4 regions of the Pseudoalteromonas sp. UBA6610 genome follow, and region 1 is predicted to be linked to each of the others. Evidence: predicted binding sites of a transcription regulator. Region 1 holds the regulator's gene; each other region holds the start of a gene.
The links. Region 1 encodes sigma-54, which starts transcription at its own class of promoters, with help from an activator protein. Its sites were predicted from a motif close to GTTGGCACGNNNNTNGNNT; they were not measured.
Positions count from the first base shown of each region.

Region 2: a site for sigma-54 is predicted at 2,319-2,337, ahead of B4F91_RS09705 (DUF2726 domain-containing protein). Genes of this name have one in related genera too.
Region 3: a site for sigma-54 is predicted at 1,852-1,870, ahead of B4F91_RS11460 (TorF family putative porin). Genes of this name have one in related genera too.
Region 4: a site for sigma-54 is predicted at 2,566-2,584, ahead of B4F91_RS11080 (EF-hand domain-containing protein). Genes of this name have one in related genera too.

Region 1 is NZ_DJHW01000097.1:12,083-17,998, forward strand. Features, by position in the region: gene kdsC (3-deoxy-manno-octulosonate-8-phosphatase KdsC) at 1-92, shown strand, start outside; gene lptC (LPS export ABC transporter periplasmic protein LptC) at 89-643, shown strand; gene lptA (lipopolysaccharide transport periplasmic protein LptA) at 633-1,181, shown strand; gene lptB (LPS export ABC transporter ATP-binding protein) at 1,178-1,903, shown strand; gene B4F91_RS13120 (RNA polymerase factor sigma-54) at 1,973-3,472, shown strand; gene hpf (ribosome hibernation promoting factor) at 3,500-3,787, shown strand; gene B4F91_RS13130 (PTS sugar transporter subunit IIA) at 3,792-4,244, shown strand; gene rapZ (RNase adapter RapZ) at 4,264-5,109, shown strand; gene B4F91_RS13140 (HPr family phosphocarrier protein) at 5,150-5,422, shown strand; gene mgtE (magnesium transporter) at 5,682-5,916, shown strand, end outside.
Region 2 is NZ_DJHW01000070.1:9,558-15,473, reverse strand. Features, by position in the region: gene B4F91_RS09715 (cobalamin biosynthesis protein CobD/CbiB) at 1-855, opposite strand, end outside; gene mtnN (5'-methylthioadenosine/S-adenosylhomocysteine nucleosidase) at 856-1,563, opposite strand; gene B4F91_RS09705 (DUF2726 domain-containing protein) at 1,683-2,279, opposite strand; gene folE2 (GTP cyclohydrolase FolE2) at 2,394-3,314, opposite strand; gene arcB (aerobic respiration two-component sensor histidine kinase ArcB) at 3,541-5,859, shown strand; gene arcA (two-component system response regulator ArcA) at 5,874-5,916, opposite strand, start outside.
Region 3 is NZ_DJHW01000086.1:2,399-8,314, forward strand. Features, by position in the region: gene B4F91_RS11450 (AsmA family protein) at 1-216, opposite strand, end outside; gene B4F91_RS11455 (hypothetical protein) at 528-1,691, shown strand; gene B4F91_RS11460 (TorF family putative porin) at 1,969-2,655, shown strand; gene B4F91_RS11465 (ABC transporter permease/M1 family aminopeptidase) at 2,920-5,916, opposite strand, start outside.
Region 4 is NZ_DJHW01000084.1:6,543-12,458, forward strand. Features, by position in the region: gene B4F91_RS11065 (YigZ family protein) at 1-5, shown strand, start outside; gene B4F91_RS11070 (TrkH family potassium uptake protein) at 56-1,507, shown strand; gene B4F91_RS11075 (PilZ domain-containing protein) at 1,537-2,199, shown strand; gene B4F91_RS11080 (EF-hand domain-containing protein) at 2,663-2,875, shown strand; gene B4F91_RS11085 (calmodulin-like protein) at 3,005-3,217, shown strand; gene B4F91_RS11090 (EF-hand domain-containing protein) at 3,396-3,611, shown strand; gene trkA (Trk system potassium transporter TrkA) at 3,697-5,073, opposite strand; gene rsmB (16S rRNA (cytosine(967)-C(5))-methyltransferase RsmB) at 5,149-5,916, opposite strand, start outside.

The DNA of each region.
Region 1 (5,916 bases):
TGCCTGGCGGCTTTGGCGCCGTTAGAGAGCTCACAGATTTACTTATGCTAGAGAACGGCATAGCGCTTACAACACAAGGCACCAGTTCATGAATGCAGCACGCGTTATACTCAGTGCGTTATTCATCGGCTGTATGGTTTGGCTTTGGTACCCTTATTTTACCCAAACCAATGTAGCGCCAGAGCAAGAACCTGAAGTAATTGCAAAGCCCGATTACACCGCTATAGAGCTTAAGCAAACAGCCTATGACGAGCAAGGCAAAATAAGCCATAAAGTCACTGCGGCTAAAATGGAGCTGTACCAACAGCTTGGTTTTACATTTTTTGAAAAACCTATTTTCACCTTGTATAACGAAAAGCAAACATGGCGAATAAATGCAGACGAAGCAACGCTTTACGAAGATAAACAACTTATTTTAGAAGGCAATGTGGTTGCTAAAAATTTAGTTGATAACGCCATGATAGATAACATCAATGCCGATAACATCGAAGTCGACATTAAAGCGCTAACAATGCGCTCTGAGCAGCCAGTGGTTGTCACTGGGCCTAATTTAAAAATTGTAGGTAAAGGCCTTGAAGCCGATTTAAAAACCGAAGTAATAAAACTAATTAACCATACGCGAACAATATATTATGACCAATAAACTCACTAAAATACTTATTATCCCATCGCTAATGCTTGCATTTAGCGCCTCTGCTGCTGAGCCTGCCGCTCAACCGCCAGCAAATCAAATTTCTATTAGTGCAGACCGTCAAGAAGGCCAACTTAAAGAAAACGTAGGTATTTTTGAAAAGAACGTCGAAATTGTGCATGGTAATCGCAAAATTACAGCCGACCGACTCGAAGTACATAAACGTGAAGACTTAGGGGATAACAAACAACTCCTTATTGCCACTGGCAGCCCAGCCTACTTCGAAGAAAAACAAGACGACGGTACCGTAATGAGTGCCAGCGCAAACGAAGTACGTTACGACGTAGCAAAGCGCTTTTTAACGCTTGTTGGCGATGCTGAAGTCGCACAAGCCGGTCAAAAAATTAATGCTAAAAGTATTACCTACGACATGCAGCAGCAGCTTATTAGCGCAGAAAAAGACGAAAACTCTACGGATCGTGTCCATACAATTTTAGTGCCTGTTGAAGCAAAAATTAAAGAAAAAACAGGTAACGAAGGTCAACCATGAGCACCTTAAAAGCAGAACTATTAGCAAAAAGCTATAAAGGCCGCCAAGTTGTAAAAAATGTAGGCCTTGAAGTGGAAGCCGGCAGCATTGTTGGCTTATTGGGCCCTAATGGCGCAGGTAAAACCACCACCTTTTACATGATTGTAGGGTTAGTACCTAGCGACAAAGGTAAAATTTCTATTGATGATAACGACATTACGTTATTACCTATGCACAGCCGCGCCCGCTTAGGCATTGGCTATTTGCCGCAAGAGTCATCAATATTTAGAAAGCTGACAGTTTATCAAAACTTAATGGCTATTTTAGAAACGCGTAAAGAGCTCAATAAAGCCGCACGAGAAGAAACGCTTAACAACTTACTTGATGAATTTAGTATTCAGCATATTCGCGATAGCCAAGGTATGGCGCTTTCTGGTGGTGAACGCCGCCGTGTAGAAATTGCCAGAGCACTGGCAGCAAACCCTAAATTTATTTTATTGGATGAGCCTTTTGCTGGTGTTGATCCGATTTCAGTGTTAGATATAAAGAAAATAATAGAGCATCTTAAAAACCGTGGCATTGGCGTATTAATTACCGATCACAATGTAAGAGAAACCCTTGATGTTTGTGAAAAAGCCTACATTGTTTCTCATGGGGAGCTAATTGCATCTGGCACCCCAGAACACGTATTAAATGACAAAACTGTACGCGATGTTTATTTAGGCGAGCAATTTAGGCTGTAACATTTAAGCCACACCTACAAGCATCTGCTAATATTAATTATAACAACATAAAAGGATTGTTAGAGATACATGAGGCAATCATTACAGCTGCGCATGGGCCAGCAACTTACAATGACTCCACAATTGCAACAAGCGATTCGCTTGCTGCAGCTCAGTACATTGGATCTCCAGCAAGAAATACAAGAAGCACTTGATAGCAACCCGCTATTAGAAGTAGAAGAGCAAGATTACACGGAAGAGTCGGCTGGAAAAAATGAACAAAAAGCAGATACGGATGATGTAACCGTAAGCGCATCGGCTGACGATACAACCAGCGAGTACGAGCAAGACAGTGGCGAAGCTTTAAATAAAGACACCGTTAGCGATGATATGGCAATGGATGTAACCTGGGATGAGTACATGAGCGCAGCCCCTGCTGCATCCTCAGGCCCAATGCCGGAAGATGAGTCTATTTATCAAGGTGCCTCTACTGAAACGCTACATGAGTATTTAATGTGGCAGCTTCAGCTTACTCCTTTTAGCCCAACTGACGAAGCCATTGCTATTGCCATTGTAGAAGCTGTAGATGACTCGGGTATTTTAACGCTAAGTTGCGAAGAAATTTTAGAGAGCTTTAACCAAGAAAACGATGACGAAGTTGAAGTTGAACTTGACGAAATAGAAGCCGTTTTAAAGCGTATTCAGTTATTTGACCCTGTAGGTATAGCCGCGCGCAGTTTACAAGAGTGCTTGTGTATTCAGCTAAACCAGTTTGATAAAGACACCCCTTTTATAGAACAAACTAAAATGATCTTAACCGATCACATTGATCTATTAGCGGCACGCGACTATCGTACATTAATGAAAAAGACTAAGCTTAAAGAAGACGAGCTTAAAGAGGTCATGACCCTAATACATACCCTCAACCCAAAACCAGCAGATACAATAGTAAGGGAAGAGTCTGAGTATGTAATACCGGATGTGTCGGTTAAAAAAATAAAAGGCCGCTGGGTGGTAGAGCTAAACCCAGATAGCATGCCAAAAATACGCGTAAATAGTCAGTACGCGGCTATGTCACGTACCGTAAAATCAAGTGGTGATAGCCAATTTATTCGCTCTCACTTACAAGAAGCTAAATGGTTTATAAAAAGCCTTGAAAGCAGAAACGACACGCTGCTTAAGGTAACTAACTGTATTGTAAAACAGCAACAGGCATTTTTTGAACATGGCCCCGAAGCCATGAAGCCAATGGTTTTAAACGATGTTGCTGAAATGGTAGAAATGCATGAATCGACAATTTCGCGTGTTACTACGCAAAAATATATGCATACGCCACGTGGTATTTTTGAGCTTAAGTATTTTTTCTCAAGCCACGTAAGCACTGAAAACGGCGGAGAGTGTTCATCAACCGCAATACGTGCCCTAATTAAAAAGCTAATTGCCGCGGAAAACTCAGCTAAACCATTGAGTGATAGTAAAATTGCGGATATATTGGCAGAGCAAGGAATTAAAGTAGCTAGACGCACAATAGCAAAATACCGTGAATCGCTAGCTATTCCACCGTCAAATCAGAGAAAGAGTTTGATATAAGACGTAAAAAACAAAGAGGAAATGCTTATGCAACTAAACCTAACTGGTCGTCACGTAGAAGTAACTGATTCACTTAGAGACTATGTAAATAATAAATTTGCAAAGCTAGAAAGGCACTCAGATCATATTAGCAATGTGCATGTCATTCTCGATGTAGAAAAACTCAACCAAAAAGCAGAAGCGACTATTCATGTAAGTGGCGCAGATTTATTTGCCTCAACAGAGCACCAAGATATGTATGCCGCTATAGACTCGTTGATTGACAAGCTCGATCGTCAAGTCATAAAACATAAAGAGAAGCTTGCTAGACACTAATATTATGAAATTAAGTACATTAGTATGCCAGGACTGCAGCAAAGCTGCGGTCCTTTTTAGTAGTAAAAAAAGAATTTTAGAGTTTATCAGTGAGCTTGCTCATGAAAAGCTCCCCTACTTACCACAACAAGATATTCTTAATGCGCTGGCAAGTAGAGAAAAGCTAGGCAGTACTGGTATTGGCCGGGGTATCGCCATTCCTCATGGCAGAATGGGTGGCGTAGAAGAGCCGCTGGCTTTAGTACTTGTTAGCGACACGCCTGTTAACTTTGACGCTATTGATAACTGCCCTGTTGATATTTTTGTTGCACTCATCGTACCAGATGGCGATAACCAACAGCACCTAAAGACTCTGGCAACCATAGCTGATAAACTGAGCAACAAAGAATTTTGTAAACAGCTGCGCAGTGCTAAAACCGATGCAGAGCTGTATCAAGTAATTGTTGATCAATCGTAGTAAATACTAAGGGCTATAAATGGAGTTAATTATCATAAGCGGCCGTTCTGGTTCAGGTAAGTCGGTTGCTTTACGCGTGGTTGAAGATTTAGGCTATTATTGCGTAGATAATATTCCGGTCAACTTACTGCCCTCTTTAGTGCGAAGTGTTTCAGATAACTATGACAAAATAGCCGTTAGTATAGATGTTCGTAATATCCCCAAAGAACAAGACGAATTTAACGATATTCTCGAGTACCTTCCTGACTTTGCTAAACCCACACTGTTTTATTTAGATAGTGATGATCAAACACTGATCAAACGTTTTTCAGAAACACGCAGATTACACCCTTTATCCATCGATTCGCTGCCGCTTGATTTAGCAATAAAAAAAGAAAAAGAACTGCTTGATGTACTCGTAACACGCGCTGACTTTATGCTTGATACCACCGATTTAAGTGTGCACCAATTAGCAGAGTCAATTCGCGAAAAAATACTGGGTAAAAAAGATAAGCAACTTATTGTAACGTTTGAATCGTTTGGCTTTAAACACGGCATACCTAAAGAAGCTGATTATGTTTTTGATGCTCGCTTTTTGCCAAACCCTCACTGGGAGCCTGAACTTAAACCGCTTACGGGCCTTGATCAACCAGTAAAAGATTTTTTGGCAAATCACAGCATAGTGCAAAAATTCACTTGGCAAATTCAAACCTTTGTACAAACTTGGTTGCCACACTTAGAGCGTAATAACCGTAGTTACCTCACTATTGCAATAGGCTGTACTGGTGGTCAACACCGCTCGGTTTATTTAGCGCAAGCCATTGGCGAGAGCTTTGCTATGACGCATCCGAATGTCAAAATTCGTCATCGTGAGCAAGAAAAGTAACCTTAAAATAATAACCTGTTCAGTTTAGGTATAGTAATTTATGCGCTGTGAAGACACATTTTTAATAAAAAATAAATTAGGCTTACACGCCAGAGCGGCAACGGTCCTTGCGCAATTAGCTGTGCAGTTTGATGCTAAAATCACCTTACACCAAGATGATAAAGAAGCCGCAGGCGACAGCGTATTAGCTTTAATGCTACTTGAAAGCAGTAAAGGTAAAGAAGTTAAAGTAGTCTGTGAAGGCCCTGATTCAGAGCAAGCTTTGCATGCGGTTGGGCAATTAATTGCACAACGATTTAACGAGCAAGAATAATTTAAAGCACCATAGCCTTATAAGTTAAAGACTTATCTGGCCAAATTATAAAGATTTAGTAAATTAGGGTATTCCGACTCGCCTAATTTAGTGCTTTAATTTAGGATAATAAAGCCATGCCCCTGCTAAATTTGGTTACTTAATTTTAAACACTAATTTAGTCCCAGCATTGGGTTTAGCACAAAAAATAAAGAAAATAACAGTGGGCAACTCCACTTACTAAACACCTTTCCATTACACAAAAATATTTAGGATGCCAATGCCAGAAGCGTTTGAACAAGACTATCCACTACAGCAACTAAAACAAGTGACTAAATCACTTAATAGTGGGCAATTTGTTCAAGTAAGACGCATGCTAGCAAAAACAGCACCTTGTGATACAGCACTGCTGCTTGAATCCTCTCCGCATAAAATTAGACGCATGCTTTGGCAACTGGTTGACCCAGATGTGCAAGGGGATGTGCTAGAAGAGCTCTCTGAAGATGTACGTTTAG
Region 2 (5,916 bases), on a different contig from region 1:
TTCGGCTTTTGGGAGTCGCTCGGTTCCAATTCGCATTTTATTAAAACGCTTACCAAAATAAACCGCAGGGCCGCCTAGCTGTACGCCAATAGAGGCGGAGCACACACTTAAAATCCACCCCGTATTTGTTTGATAAAAGTGTCTGCCATAGTGCTTTATATAATGCATACTTTGTTTACTGGCTTTGCTTGCGGCAATGGTTAATGCAAGTAAGCGTACGGGGATAAATTCGATTATAAACAAAAGTAGTTTAAGCGGTTTTAAAAAGTGGCTATTAGGTGAAATATCGGTGCGCCAAGCATGCTGCATTAAAGTCAGTAGCCGATACGCTAAAGCGGCAATCGGCCCAAGTAATAAAAATATAAATATAACGGTAAAGTAATTACGGGCAGTTCGTAAAATTAAGCTTTCAATTAAGGCTTTAATAATACCTGGCGCTGAGAGCTTATTGACCTCTCGGGCAAGCAGTGGCTTTACGAGTTCACGCGCGGTAGATTTTTGGTTTTGTTTTACTAACTTTGCAACACGCAGGGCTTTTTTTTCAATCGCTTTGCTTTCTAGGCACAAATATAAAATGAGGCCCGCGAGCAGCTCAGGATAAAAGGCAAATTCAAGCAGTAACACAATAATAATAAGAATAACGCTTAAAACTAGCGCACAGGCAAGAGTGGAGGCTAAATAAAGGTAACTTTTAGGCTCACTTGGTTTATAAACTCGTTTTCCTATAGCACTAAATATAGCGGTTAATACTGTATTAGGGTGATACCAGCTTTTTAACGGGAAAAAGCGCTCAGCAATGAGCGCCACAAAAAAGGCAATAAAGTCCAAATGGTTTTGAACAATATTGCTTAGCATTTACAGCGTAACTTTTGTTAGTTTTTCCAATAGTGCAACAACCATTTTTGATGAGTTGATTGATGCAGTCTCTAAGTATTCTTCAAACGATTGCGGCGACTCTTTACCGGCAATGTCAGACATAGAGCGAATAACCACAAATGGCGTATTAAGCGCAAAACACGTTTGTGCAATAGATGCGCCTTCCATTTCTACTGCAAGCATTGTAGGAAAGTCGCTGCGTGCTTTATCAATTCGCACTGGATCACACATAAATGAATCACCCGTACAAATTAAGCCTACTAAGGTTTTTACTTCGCTAATTTGCGCAATGGTTTGCTCGGCAGCTTCAACTAGTTTTGGGTGTGCGGCAAAGCCTGCTGGCATTTGTGGAACTTGGCCGATTTCGTAGCCAAAAGCGGTTACATCTACATCGTGATGGCGTACTTCTGAAGAGATAACAACATCGCCAACACTTAAAGAGGGATCAAAGCCACCGGCAGAACCTGTGTTAATAACACAGTCAGGATTGAAGTTATCAATTAATAACGTGGTTGCAATCGTTGATGCCACTTTACCAATACCCGATTGCACAAGTGTTACTGTATTACCCGCTAATTCGCCTGTGTAAAAGGTAAACCCTGCTTTAGTTAGCACTTGTGGATTTTGCATTGCTTCACGTAAAATTTTAACTTCTGGCTCCATTGCGCCAATAATACCAACATTCATAGTGTTTGATTCCTGAGTTTGAATACGTAGATTATACGTGAAGTTAGCAATAAAAAACAAAAAAGCGAGCTGTTTTACGGCTCGCTTTAAATACTTTTAGGAGAGTATTTAATTCTATTTTAAATTTCGGCTAACGCAGTGGTTTGGGCTTTAGCCTGAGAAGGTGACAATACCGCAGGTTTACTTACACGATTACGTGTTGGACGAGCCGATTGCACCGCTGCAGGTTTGCCTAATTTAAACATAATTGCATCGCGCACCTCAGAAGGGCGGTAGCCTGATTTTACTTTCATACGAATATGTGGAATGCCAGCGGATTCTAAAGCGCCGTTTACAAACCAGTCGCGCTGCGCTTTGTGGCCATCTTTATTGGCGTTGTTAACCAAATCAACCGCAGCCACTATCGTCATTTTTTCTTTATCTACCAGCACAAAATCGAGTTGCTTATTTTTAGCTTTAGCTAAAGCTGCACGTTTTGATTTAGCAGAGAGGCCTTGCTTGCAGTCGATTACATCGATGAGTTTGACGCGGCTCACAATTTTGTATTGATCGCCTACCGCACGCTCTAAAAGATTTAAAAATGCACCCTCAACCTGTGTAAACACGGTTTGTTTGCGGGTAAAAGGATAGGGATTGCCGCCATCATCACTAAATTTTGACGCAACCACAGAGGCCCCAACCACTAATACTAAAATTGATAATAAAGCGAATTCCATACGGTAACTCCATAACAACAAATTGACACTGCTCAAGTAAAGCAATTTACGTGCCTAAAAATTGGTTGTTATGGCTAATTACCGTATGTATTTATTATTAATGCAGCAGGGCTGCTAGGCTTTGTAACCGCCCTCAATTCCTTTAACGGCAATCGCGACTGCATCATGCGCATGGAGCGATTCGTAATGGTTGATTTGTAGCCAGTAATCACTAAAGTTATCGTTTTCAAGAACCGCTTTAATTTTACGTGCAGCGTCTTCACAAAACATTAAATTTTGACCGTTAAGGCGGGCAAATTCTTGCTCATCTTCACGTTTTACTGCCGCTTGTACGGGGGTTTTTAGCTCAGCTTCTAATGTATCAATTAAATTTACTACGTCAAATTCACTAATTGTGTTGTCTAGCTTTACTTTAACGTTTGCAATTGAACGCTGGGAGTGAGGCGTTGCCACAATACCCTGCGTTGTACCTAGCCATGCTAAAACATCTTTTTGATTAAGTGTTTCTTGGTTAAACTTTTCGCTAAAAGCATTTTGAATAAGTTGACGAGCAAGTGCTGCAGAGCATGGACAGGTTGATGAATAAGTAACATCAACGCTTAGCTCGTAGCTAATTACGCTATTTTCAATAGTGCTGGTTAGGGTAATTGGGTAGTTTTTCCAACCTGCTTTACCGCTTAATAACGATTTACGACGCAGCGGTAATTCAAATTTAAACTCTATTTGGGCTTTGTCACTTAATCCTTCGTGGCTGGTGATGAAGGTATCGAGTGCTTGAGCTAAAGTTTGTGGGTTAACTTGTTGCTCTGTTGAGAGTAAATCAAGCGCTAAAAATAAACGCGACATATGAATGCCTTTAGCGTCTTCTTTATGCAAATTAACAAAGGCACGCGCTTTTGCGTTAACGGTAACGGGTGCTAAATCTTTCGATTCAAAAATAAATGGCAGTTCTATTTCGCCCATACCAACCCAGTCTAACTTACCTGTTTGTAAGGCGGGAGCCGTATCAGCTATATCGGGCATGTTGGTTTGCATGTGCGCTACTCGTTATTGGTCATAATAAAGCGCAGCATTTTACACTAAATAATTTATTGCTGAAATGATGAGTTTAACAAGTAGGCAAAAGTAAACATGAAAATTTTCTGTTTTTGTCGCACAACATGAATATAGCTAATAGAAAAATGCTAAAATCTGCTGCAAAATGCGTTTGACTATTAATAGGCACTTTTTATTTATGCCTAGTAACGAGATACACTGACCTATGACCGATTCTTCTTTGAGCCCTTGGGCTCGAGTACTTTCTAGTTTAATAACTCGCTTTGGCGAGTTAAAAACCGCGGCAATGTGCTACGCGCTTTTATTAGGCGTGTCGCTTATATTGTCGAGTATGTTTTATTATGTGGCACTGGGTGAGGTTAATTTAGTTGATATTTTAGCTGTGGTATTTTTTACTGCGGTTGTATCTCCCTTTATGATCAGTATTTTACTCAACTCGATTAGACAATTAGATGCCTCATACGCTTATTTAGACAGCGCCACAAAACAAGAAAAGCTGTTAAATCAAACATTAAAAGATAATATCAACCGCCTCAACATTGAAATAGATGAGCGAAAAATGGCCTTTCATGCCAAGCATCGCGCCATTGAAGAGCTTCGCCGCGAAATAGCAGAGCGTAAAAAAACACAACAAGAACTTGCTCAGCAAGGCATGCTCCTTCGCTCTATTGTCGACTCTTCCCCCGATTTATTTTATTACCGAGATAACAACGGCGTGTTTGCCGGCTGTAATAAAATGTTTGAAGAGGTTATGGGCAAAACCAGCGCTGAACTAATTGGTAAAACAGTGGAGCAGATTTTCCCTAGCTACTTTTTAGCAGAAGTACTCAGAACCGATAAACAAGTCGAGCAAACGCATCAAGCGCTGACAATTGATGTTGAATATATGGTTAATGGTGAAAACCGTTGGTTTGAGCTGCGTAAATTACCGTTTATAAACGATCAAGGTGACTACATAGGTTTGCTTGCATTTGGCCGTGATATAACCAGCCGTAAAGAAGCAGCACAAGCGCTTGAAACAGCCTATAAGGATAAAGGTAAGTTTATAGCAACGCTTAGTCATGAGCTGCGCACGCCATTAAATGGCATTGTAGGTTTAACCCGCATGCTGCTTGATACAGAGCTTAATAAGCAGCAACGCAGTTGGTGTAATACGGTGTTTTCGAGCGCTGAAACCTTAGGTAATATTTTTAACGATATTATAGATTTAGATAAAATAGACCGAGAGCAGTTAGATATAGCAACCGACTCTATTAACGTTTCAGACTTTATTAACGATGTAGTGAACTTTGCCGGCTTAATTGCTGAACAAAAAGAGCTTGAATTTTCAATTGAGCGAAATGGCACATTAGATGTTTACGCACTCCTAGACCCAACGCGTTTACGCCAAGTGGTATGGAACTTAATTAATAATGCCGTTAAGTTTACCCAGCATGGCGAGGTAAAACTCACATGTAGCCGAGAAGAGCGTAACGATGGACCGTGGCTTGAACTTAAAATATCAGACACAGGGCAGGGGATCCCAGAGGATCAACTCTCGCGCATATTTGATATGTACTACAAAGCCCCAGATTTAAGCGGTAAAAACGCGATTGGCTCAGGCATTGGTTTAGCCGTAACCAAAGCGTTGGTCAGTGCAATGAAAGGCACTATTTCGGTAACCAGTGCAGAAGGTGAAGGCAGCTGCTTTACAGTACACATACCGCTTAGCTTATGTGTAGCGCCTACCGAACAAAGCTATGCAGGTAGAGGTTTATATATTTTACTTGTAGAGGATGTGCCATTAAATGCTGAAATTGCGACTAACCTGTTAGAGCAGCGCGGCCATGAAGTGATTTGGGCCGAAACAGGTGAAGATGCACTCTCGTTTGTAGAAACCGAAGACGAGCTAGATTTAGTACTACTTGATATGCAACTGCCCGATATAAATGGTGATGAGGTGGCAAGACAAATACGTGCCGATAGCCATTTTGATAAATTACCTATCGTTGCGCTTACAGCGAATGTACGTAGCGCCGAAGAAGACTTAGAAGGCATTTCGGTGCAAGGGGCGCTTGCTAAACCGATTAATACAATAAAGCTTGATAAAATGCTGGCTGATTTGTTTGATATTCAACAAAGTGAATCTGACAAGCCGCTGCTAACGGTAAGTAAAGAAGCGCTTGAGGGTATTAATGCAGGTGTGCTTGATGTTGAAACCATTGAAGACTTTGTAAACTCTATGGGGCTTGAAGTATTTAAGCGCAGCAGTGGTTTATTTGAAAAACTAAACCCGCAATATCAGCAAGAGCTGCAAAGCGCGTTAAATGAAAACGACAGGGAAGAGTACAAATCGGTGGCGCATAAGCTTAAAGGTGCTGCGGGCTCTGTAGGATTAAACGACGTACAGTTACATGCTAAAAAGATGGAACACGGTGCGCTTGATGAATCAGATGAAGTACTAAAAGAATGGTTAGATACATTGGCAGATAAAATAAATGAAGGACAAATTGCCCTTCATTCGTTTTTACAATTATTAGAGTAAGCGGTTTACTCTAATTAAGCGTCGATTTTACCAATAAAGCGGTAACCTTCACCATGG
Region 3 (5,916 bases), on a different contig from region 1:
GTTTGCAAAGTGCACATCGTTAAGCTCTAACTTTAATGCAGGAAATACACTAAGCGTTTTATCACCTTTAATAGTAAGTGTGCGCCCTGTTGTTTTTTCAACCTGCTCAGATACTTTATTAAAAATAGTATCGGTTGGGATTAAAAACGGAGCGGCAATAATTAACGCAATACAAAGTAAGAGTATTACACCAACAATTTTGAGTAAGGTCTTCATGATCATCCTTTCAAACGTGCAAATAATGTTCTTATCATAGCGAGTGTTAGCTTTAAAATCATTGTCGTTGTGACAAAAAAGCACTTTATTGTAATTTATTTAATTTGAAATGAATTTATGCTTAAAAGTAAACGTTGCGAAATTGGTGACTAAAAGTAAAGCTCATCAAGTTTAAATCTAACCAAGTATTAAACCCTACAACATTGCATCCCTTGAATTGTTAGGTATGATGCACGGCCCTGTTGCTATTGGCGTATTTGCGCTAAAATAAAGCAGCTAAAAAATGTATCTACTCGGAGACTCTACAAGGCATGAAAAAACTGCTAATTTCACCGTCAAAAATGGCGCTAGGCGAACAAGAAAGTCAAATTTACCAAAACATCTTGAAGCAAGCTTCAGAACTAAGCCTAAACCTAATGGCCGTGAAAGTAGAAAACCACCCAGAGGATTTTTTAGGCTGGTGTTATGAGCTGCTAAGTGCAAGTAAAGACCGTATAAATTACGATTTACTAGAGCCACAACAACTGCCAGTTTTAAAAAAGCTGCACGACCAGCTAACCTCAGCAATTAGCTTTTTACAGCTCAAAACACTACGTGTAGCACCTTGGCCTGTTATTAGCCTGTTTGTAGAGCAACACAAAGAACTTATTGCACTGGACGAACAGCTTCGCCTTACCACGTATTTGCACAGCATTCGTGAGCAAGCACTAAAGGATATGATCCCAGAGGATTTACTGGCATTTAGTGGTAAACACACTGCCACGCTCGACCCAAGCACCTATAACTTTGATGTTGAATGGTTCGCATCAACAAAAAGTGCAAAGGGTTTTCATCAAATGCTAGCCGATTTGCCTGGCGCGTTTGACGATGCACTTGCTAACATCCCGCTTGAAGGTGATGTGAGCGAAGCTGATTACCAACAGTTTGTTGTTGCTTATTTACTTGCCTTTAACGGTAGCGATGAAAAGCCAACCCTTGCTCCTGCTACACGTTTATTAGCAATGCGCCGCCCAGATGTTTTTACGCCGATTAGTAATAGCCGTCTTGATGCATTATGCGCAGCTTTAGGTATTACAAAATTAAACAATCGCGACTTTGAGCGCTACTGGCAAGATATAGTACAAAGCATTCATGCTATGTCGTGGTTTAAAATGGCTAATGGCAGCAATGAACTAGAAGAGCAACTAGTTAGTATAAAAGCGTTATTACCGTGCTTTTTTTACTATGCAGATGCCAGCACGGCCGACAACTCAAATTATATTAAGCTATTAAATAAACCTAAACGCAGCACAACAAGTGCAGGAAAACCACAGCGCAGAGGTAAAGAGTCAGCCGAAATACTTGTAGACCGTGCACTTGCAGCCGATGACATTCCCGAGCATATTCGTAGCAAACGCGACTCTATTATTAGCGAAGTACAAAAAGGCCGCGGAGTAAACGAAACAATTAGTCTTATGCGCACTATATTTGGCTAAATTTACCTAACCTAACTGTATTTTTCTGGTGCAGTTAGGTTAATTTATGCACCAGCAGTGTGCGTTTTTTAATTAACTCCCTCAATCATTCCCTCTTCTAAAACTTCTCAACATATTGTTTTATAAAAGTAAAAAACCAGTTTTATAGAAATTATTTTAAGCTGGCACATACAGTGCAATTGCATTCCCAGTTAAACAATAAAACACCGCCAGTCAAAGGGTTGCCAATAAGAGAATAAAAACCTAGGCGATAAAAATCATATAACGGGAAATGGACATGCTAAAACTAAAAAAAACCATCGCAATTAGCGCAATAGCTTTATTAGGTGCTACATCTTTAACATCAACAGCCGTACATGCAGAAGTAACAGCAAACGCAGCGGCTACGTCTAACTACTTATGGCGTGGTCAAGAGCAAACTGGGGGCGATGCTGCTATTTCTGGCGGTATTGATTACGCTGACGAGTCAGGCTTTTATGTAGGTACTTGGGCATCAAATGCTTCATGGGCCGATGAAATGACTTACGAGCTTGATGTTTACGCGGGTTTTGGTGGCGATATTAACGACACATTTAGCTACGATGTAGGTTACATTTATTACGCTTACCCGGATGCAGCTTCTGAGGCAGATGCTGATTTCTCTGAAATTTACGGTAGCATCAGCGCAGAAGGTTTCACCTTTGGCGCTGCAATCCTTGCCACTTCAGCGGCAGATGGCGATGGCACCGACTTTGGCGATTCATTATACCTAAATGCCGATTACAGCTTTGCTGTTGGCAGCAATGGTACTGAGGTTGCGCTACACTTAGGTCACTACTCTGGCGACTTTATAGGCGATGATAATATTATTGATTACGGTATCTCTGTATCAAAAGATGGTTTTACTTTTGGCGTATCTGACACCGACATGGATGAGTCAGATGTTAAAGTTTACGTAGGCTACGCTGTAGACTTTACGCTTTAAAACAAAATGTGTTACTTGCTGCAACACTAAGGGCCTTTTGGCCCTTTTCTCGTTTAGGGCACCTAAATACTCACAGCGCCTTTTAATTTTAGCGACTAAAGCACCTTACTATAAAACCCACTTCAGTTAACCGCCGAGCTCCTCGCTGCTATTACCTCTTATTACCAATATGCTAATTCGCTTTATTAAGCTTTATTGCGCATTGATATTAGTAATTCGCTAAAACAAAAAAGGCCGCATTAAATGCGGCCTTTAAGCTAATCGTTAAAACTTAGCTAGGTTGTTTTTACTGTCTTTATCTACAAGCTTAATGTACGGGTCTACCCCCGCGTACACTGGCTTTTCTTTTACTTTTAGCTCAATAGTATTAGTACCAGAGACTATATGATGCTTTTGCGAGTAAATCACAAAGTCTTCAGCGAGAAGGTTTTCAGGATCATCGCTAAATAATGCAATATCAATTAGCTCATCGAGTGGCTGCTCGGTTTCTTCACCTTGTCCATCGGCATGCTGCTTAGTTGCTTCAACGCTCAGTGTTACTGTATAAAAACCTTCGCTATCAACATCATCTGTAACCGAAACTGCTTTCATTTCAAGCTCATAAAGCGTTATATATTTAAACTGATCATCAATAAAACGTTGTTCAGCTTGTGTTGCATCTCGCTTTAAATAACTAAGTAAATCAAGTGTGGTTGGGTATGGCGTTGCCTGGTATTTAAACTCATTCAAAAATGCTTTAAGTGCGGCATTTAAGCGCTCTTCACCTAAGCGGTCATACAAAGCCATCATCGCAACTGAGCCTTTATTGTAATGAAGATATTGTTGCGACTGTGTTTTATATAGTGGCATTTCTTCAAAGGCTTCGCCTGTGCGGCCCATTAAGTATCTATCTAACTCGTACTTTAAGAATTTACGAAGCTTCTCGGCGCCAAAGCGTTTTTTTAGTACCATAAGCGCACTGTATTGGGAGAGCGATTCAGAAATAACGGCACTGCCCTCTACATTAGCCCCAGATACTTGATGCCCCCACCATTGGTGTGCAACTTCATGTGCGGTTACATAGTAAGGTAGGTCAACTTTACTCTCATCTCTTAAGTCTGTAATAAAGCCAATACTTTCTGAGTAAGGTACCGTATTGGCAAAACTTTGCGCAAACGAGCGATACTTAGGAAACTCAATAATACGTAACTGCTTATGCTGATATGGCCCAAAGGCTTGCGTGTAGTAATCTATTGAGTCTTGTACTGACTCAATCATACGGTCAACATTCCATGCATGATCTTTGTGGTAGTACACCTCAATATTTACACCGTTATGTTCAACCTTTTTGCTTTCAAGCTCCGCCGAAAGAACAGAATAAAAGTTTATAATAGGGGAATCCATTTCATAAACAAAAGTACGTCGTCCGTCTTTTACACTCTCACTTTTTAAGTAACCAGGTGTAATAGCAAATTGTGACTCATCGGTGGTTACCGTTGCCTTGTAGTTTATAAATCCATTAGCAGGCCCAAACTCATTTTGCGTATAATAGTGGCTGTCTTCTAGTTTATGTGCACGTTCAAGCTCGGGTAAATCGTGCTTACGGCGCTCATACTTATCCGCAATTTGAAAATACTTTTGATAACCAAAATTTGGTAATAATTCTCTATTATTTACAAATGTACCGTTATGCACGAGTTGAGTATCAGATCCTCTATCAACAAAACCGTCGTGTTCACGAGAAACTGAAAGCTCACCTTCGCGTACTTCATTAGGCATTAGCGGTTGTTCAAACTCAAACCATACCATGCCAAAATCGGTTAAACGCTCAACTATTTTTCCGCCCGCCATTTTTACATCCCAGCTTTTAGATTGGCTAGGCTCGTTAATTAACACACGGGTTATTGGCTCGTTTGCGGTATTGGTAAACTTAATTTTAGCCACGGCATTTAAAGCACGTTTTTTAGGATAAATATCAATGTGTAAATCAACATCAGTTATTATAGGCAGTGGCAAGTCTTTGTATTGTGAGAACTCTTGCTCATACCTTACTTGTAGCGCTTCGTTATCATCACTTGTTACAAACTCATTGATTACACGGGTGTTGTAATAAATGTTATAACCCGCGCCCACAAATACCAATAAACTTATAACGGCTGCAATCTGGCCTTTTAAAGACATGTTGTAACGCACTAAAGATAAACGCGTACGCAATGTTTGCGATGGACCACGGTGCCATAAAGCAAAGCCTACAATAGCTAAAAACACACTCAATGCACCCCAATATAGGGTATACCAATGCGCGCCCTGTAAAAAATGCCCGTAACCGTTTATGTCTGAATACGGTACGCTGCTGCTTTGTGAAAAATGATACATATGATGCTCAAACCCGTAAGCACCCATTACCATTTGAGCAATGTAATACAGAATAAATAAACCCATACCTATGTATTTATTAAGGCTAATTATTTGTAAAAAGAACGCCAAAATAGCCATCATAATTAAAGGCAATAATGTAAGGTAACCCAACCTAAATAAGTACTGGCCAAGCTCTAAGTTAAATTGCCCCTTAAATAGTTGCACCGCAATGGTAAACATCATACCTACTAAATAAAGGCCACAAACCGCAGTGATTAGCGCAATAATTTTAGATACCCAAAACACACTGTTATGCACCGGGTAGCTGTCAACAATATCGCCCATACCACTGTGGCGTTCTCGCCAAACCAGCTCTGCGCTGTAATAAGCAATAATAATAAACATAAATATAGCGGAGGCGTTTTGAATAATGCCCACCATGTTTTGTGTGAGCGGCCAATCTGTTGTGCCATATGCGCCAATAGGCGCAAAAAGTGGTGCGAGTAACGTAATAATACTGACACCCGCTAAAATCATAAAAGGAGCACTTAATATAACCTGCTTAAGCTCAAATAAGCTGCGCATTACTAATTGCGATTGCGTATTGACCCCTTTTGACTTGTAATTTTTAGCACTGCTAATAAGTGCTGCTTGTTTATTTTTTACAAACGTAGAGACAGCAAATTGCTTTTTCTGTTTTTTAGTGACTACGCGGTTACCTAACTTTCCGAGGCCAAAAAACATCGCTAAACTTAGTGCTACCCATAAAATACGGTTAATTAAAAAATCGCCCGAAAGCGTTAACACTTCAGTATTTTTATCACTTACAGTCCAGTAACGGGTTAAGTCAATTAATGAACCAGTGCCAAATGGGTCTGCGTAAACAACAATATTTCTAAACGCTAAATCGTCAAAATAGATACT
Region 4 (5,916 bases), on a different contig from region 1:
AGTAAGACAATAACTTACACACTTATATTTACTAATAATAAAAGCGATAAGCTACATGCAATTTCGTACCATCATAAAAATCCTTGGCCAACTTGTTGCGCTGTTTAGTATTACCATGGTGCCGCCTGCGGTGGTGTCTTTATTTTATAAAGATGGTGGTGGTGTTCCTTTTGTATTAGCGTTTATATTTAGTGTGGTTATTGGTTTAACAGCTTATTACCCAAACAGGCATGAAAACGGCGACTTAAAAGCACGCGAAGGCTTTTTAATTGTTGTACTGTTTTGGCTGGTACTAGGGGCGTTTGCATCGTTACCGCTGATTTTTTTACAAGAACCTAATTTGTCTATGGCCGATGCGGTATTTGAGGCCTTTTCTGGCCTTACAACCACTGGGGCCACGGTACTTACCGGAATTGAATACCTGCCTAAGTCTGTTTTGTTTTATCGCCAGCAATTACAGTGGTTTGGTGGTATGGGTATCATTGTACTTGCTGTTGCTATACTGCCCATGCTTGGGGTCGGTGGCATGCAGTTATACCGAGCTGAGATCCCAGGCCCAGTAAAAGATTCAAAAATGACCCCCCGTATTGCCGATACCGCAAAGCATCTTTGGTACATTTATGTGTCGTTAACGGTAACCTGTATGTTGGCGTATTGGGCGGCAGGTATGGAGTGGTTTGATGCTATATGCCATGCGTTTTCTACAGTGGCGATTGGCGGTTTTTCTACTTACGATGCCTCAATAGGGCACTTTGATAGCCCTGTCATTAACTTTATATGTGTTTTCTTTTTAATTATTGCTGCGGTTAACTTTTCACTGCATTACGCGGCAGTAGCGAGTCGTAATATTCAGGTATACATTCGCGACCCTGAATTTAAAGTTTTTTTACTGATACAGTTAGCGCTGGTGGTGATTTGTTTTACGGTGCTCTCATCTAACGAAATATTTGCCGATGGCGATGAAACCCTCGATCAGGCTTTATTTCAGGCGGTGTCTATGAGTACCACAGCCGGTTTTGCCACCGATAATTTTTCTACTTGGCCGCTGTTTTTGCCTATATTGCTTATTTTTTCGAGCTTTATAGGTGGCTGTGCAGGTTCAACCGGTGGCGGTATGAAAGTTGTACGCGTGTTTTTACTTTACCTACAAGGCATACGTGAGCTTAACCGCTTAGTGCACCCACGTGCTATATACTCTATTAAGCTTGGTCGTAAAGCCTTGCCCGATAAAGTAGTTGAAGCGGTTTGGGGGTTTTTCTCAGCGTACGCATTGGTGTTTATTATTATAATGCTGGCACTAATGGGAACCGGCATGGACAACATTACTGCGTTCTCTGCTACGGCGGCGTGTTTAAATAATTTAGGCCCAGGCTTAGGTGATGTTGCCTCGCATTATGGGGCGGTGAGCGATGGTGCCAAATGGCTATTAACCATTGCCATGGTATTTGGTCGCTTAGAAATATTCACCTTACTCGTGCTATTTACGCCGACCTTTTGGCGTGGGTAATAATATATAAATGATGCTTAGGAACAGGCATGCCACATTCTAATTTAGATAAATTACACCAGTTAACAACAGGGCGATTGGTCGACTTGGAAATTGTTACGCCTACCAGTAGTAAACGCGTAAAAACAGAGTTTATTGGCTTGCTAGAAAATAAATTTATTATTTTAAATTACCCAAGTTCAAAGCGTTTACCTGCTGCAAGTGATTACCTACGTGACGGTGTAATGGTGGTGGTAAGAGCGGTTATAGAAGGCAGTGGCGGACAAGTAATAGCATTTAGGCAGCAGCTTATGTCGGTTGCCTCACACCCTGCTAGGCTCATTTTTATTAATTACCCTACGCAAGTGCAGTTATTTGCACTGCGCGCGCAAACACGCATACCTACCTTATTACCTGCCAAATTAACTCTCAGTGACGATAGAGTACTTGAAGGGGTGATTAAAGACATCTCGCTTACCGGGGTGATGTTTGATGTACGCGGCGATCAAAACGATGAAAATATTAAAGATATGCAATGCACGGTGACGGTTGATACCAACAATAAAGCATTTACTGGCGAAATATGCAGTGTAAAAGAACACGCTGCGGGGGTTAATTGTGGCATTAAACTTCTAGCCAGTGAAGATGAAATGAAGGCATTTATGAAAGAGCATTTTATCGATCCCGCGATGCTTGAGCTGCCATTAGAATAAGCACTTTCGCTTAATAGCAACAAATGGCCATTTTTTATTTGAGTGGCAGTCATATTTTTAAAACTTCAAAAAATAATTTTTATTTTCTATAAAAATCAGCTGTATAGATTAGATTTACGAGTGAGTTATTTTAATACGTTAGCTCCCCCTCACGGCTAAAATTTAGTCTCTTTTTTCGATAAAACTTCATCCTTACAATTTACGCCGAAAATTGTAGCTTTTTTCTTTTATGTAACTAACTGTTTTTATTGCATTTAAAAACTTAGCTTTACCCTTTGTTGCTAGTTTGCAACATAAAACCCCCAAAAATTTATCAAAAATAGCCAAACACTCTTTTAACTGATTGAAATTAATGAACTTTTAAAACTTGGCATTCAAGTTGTAATAGTCTGGCTGTACTGAACAATAACGTGATTTAAAGTAAAACACTTAATCGCACACATATACTTGAAGGAATTATATTATGAAAAGCATTAATAAAACTTTAGCACTTATCGCCCTTGCTTCATCATCAGCGGCATTTGCAGCAACCGATTTTGATACGTTAGATGTAGATGGCAGCGGCACGATTAGCAAATCAGAGGCATCAATTGATGCAAAACTGATGAGCATGTTCTCAGAATTAGATACTGACCAAGATGGTGAGCTATCAAAAGAAGAATTTTCAGAAGCTTAAAGTGTGGTAACAATCCTGAGTTGCCAATGACAACCTAAGTAGGCAAGGGAGCTTACGAAAAAGGATTACAAGGATTGCGTACACCTCGTAGTGAACTTAACTAATTTGTTTATATTGAAGGATTAAATTATGAAGCATTTAAATAAAGCACTCGCATTTATGGCTATTGCCTCTTCTTCTGCTGCCTTTGCAGGGACTGATTTTGACACCCTAGATGTAGATGGCAATGGCGCCATTAGCCAAGCTGAAGCATCGGTTGATGCGGATTTAATGGCTGAGTTTGTTGAGCTTGATACCGATGGAAATGGTGAGCTTTCAAAGCAAGAGTTCTCTAAATACTAGGGTGTGATGGTCTTTGCCAATTGAGCGCAGGACAGCGCATGTTCACTTAGCAAAGAGTCATTTGCTCTAATCCAATGTGCATTAAAACTTAATAATGCACATTGGCAAAAGCACTTTTTAGTTAATTTTTAAACCCATGGATCTTAGAAAAGGATTTCCTCTTAATTAGGACACAACTATGAAAACATTAAATACAGCACTTGCCGTTATCGTATTAGCTTCTTCATCAGCGGCGTATGCTGCAGTCGACTTTGCCTCGTTTGATGCCGATGGTGATGGTGCAATTTCAAAGCAAGAAGCGCAGGTAAATTCACAGCTAGTGAAAATTTTTGACCAGCTAGATACTGATGGTAATGGTGAAATTTCTGAGCAAGAGTTTTCAAAAGTACAGTAATTAGTAAGCTGCTAAGCAGGGTTGCCTAGCATTAAAAAACATACTCCACTAAAGCCGCCTTAGTCAGCGGCTTTTTTGTGTTTAACTATAAGAATATAGCGCTAACTTGGAATAGCTTTTCTACTACGTTGATATGCTTTTTATCGATTAAAAACATAATAACGTGATCACCAGACATAATAACGGTGTCGTCGTGGGCAATCAGTACGTCGTCATTACGTACAATAGCGCCAATCGTTGTACCTGCAGGTAGCTTGATATCGGCAATTGCACGGCCAACTACTTTTGATGTGTTTTCATCGCCGTGGGCAACGGCTTCAATGGCCTCTGCCGCGCCTTTACGTAACGAGTACACATTAACAATATCGCCACGGCGTACGTGTGTAAGTAGCGCCGAAATAGTTGCTTGTTGTGGTGATATAGCAATGTCTATTTCACCCCCTTGCACTAAATCTACATACGCACCACGCTGTATAAGCACCATGGTTTTTTGTGCGCCCATGCGTTTTGCAAGCATGGCCGACATTATATTTGCTTCATCGTCGTTGGTTACGGCAATAAACACATCAACTTGCTCTATGTGCTCTTCAGATAGTAGTTCTTGGTCTGAGGCGTCTCCACAAAACACGACGGTGTTATCTAGCATTTCAGAGAGTTGCTCAGCACGCTCTTTACTGCGCTCTAGTAATTTAACGCTGTGGTTTTTTTCCAGTGAGCGAGCAAGGCCTGCACCAATGTTACCACCACCGGCTATCATAATTTTTTTGTAAGAACGCTCAAGCTTTTGTAGCTCGTTCATAACCGCACGAATATGCTTAGTGGCAGCAATGAAAAATACTTCATCGTCCGCTTCTATTACCGTAGTGCCCAGCGGCTTTATAGCTTTACCTTGGCGATAAATTGCTGCTACACGGGTTTCTACATTCGGAATATGCTCTTTTAAAGCAGAAAGCGCATAACCCACTAATAAGCCACCGTAGTAAGCTTTTACAGCCACAAGAGAGAGCATGCCATCGGCAAATTGCAGCACTTGCAACGCGCCTGGGTAATCTATTAAACGGCGAATATATTTGGTAACAAGTGCTTCGGGGGCAATATAGTGATCAACCGGGAGGTCATCGTTATGAAATAGCTTTTCGCGGTATTTTAAATATTGCTCTGATCGGATACGGGCTATTTTAGTGGGCGTATTAAAAATACTATACGCGACTTGGCAGGCCACCATATTGACTTCATCTGAGCTGGTTACCGCAATAATCATGTCGGCGTCTTCAGCACCTGCACGTCTGAGCACATCTGGGTGTGCACTGTGCCCCGTGACCCCTTGTAAGTCGTACTTATCTTGTAGCTCTCGTAAGCGGTTGCCGTCTATATCAACAACGGTTATTTCGTTTTGTTCGCCAACTAAGTTTTCAGCAAGCGTACCACCGACTTGTCCGGCACCGAGTATGATTATTTTCATTATTTACCCGAATTACTGTTTAATTAAAAAAATAGCCATTTACTGTTTAATAAATGGCTATTGAGTGTACGGCTATTAGGCTTTTTTAACTAGCTTAGCGTAATAAAATCCGTCGCTTTCACCTGGTAGTAATTGTAAACCAGGGTTGGTAACTGTGTCGTTGTCGTGCAGTGGTATATGCTCAACGTCACTATTATTAGCTAAAAATTTAGCGACTTGCTGTTGGTTCTCTTGCGGCAGTACCGAACAGGTTGCGTATATCATTGTGCCGCCTGGTTTAAGTAGCGGCCAAATGCTATTGAGTATATCGCTTTGTAGTGTGGCTAAGTCTTCAATGTCTGATGCGCGGCGAAGCCATTTTATATCTGGGTGGCGGCGTATAACACCGGTTGCCGAACAAGGGACATCTAATAAAATGCGGTCAAACTGTTGCTCATCCCACCAGGTGTGAGGCTGCGAAGCGTCTGCACATTGTAGGTCTGAGCCTAAACCGATACGGGTTAAATTTTGTTTAACACGTTCTAGGCGAGTGGCGTCACTATCAAGTGCTAATACTTCTGCATCGGCAAGCTCTAATATATGACATGTTTTACCGCCAGGTGCTGCACAGGCATCTAAAATGTATTCATCAGCTTGAGGTGCTAAAAAGCGTGCGGCTAATTGCGCTGCGGCGTCTTGTACAGAGCAGGCGCCCACATCAAATTCTGGCAACGAAAATACATCACGCGGCTTCGCTAGTTTAATACCATCAACAAACTCAGGGTTTAACGTGTGCTCTATATCGTTAGCCGTTAACATCTCGCTGTATTGTTGCGTGCTGTATTGGGCTTGATTGACACGTAA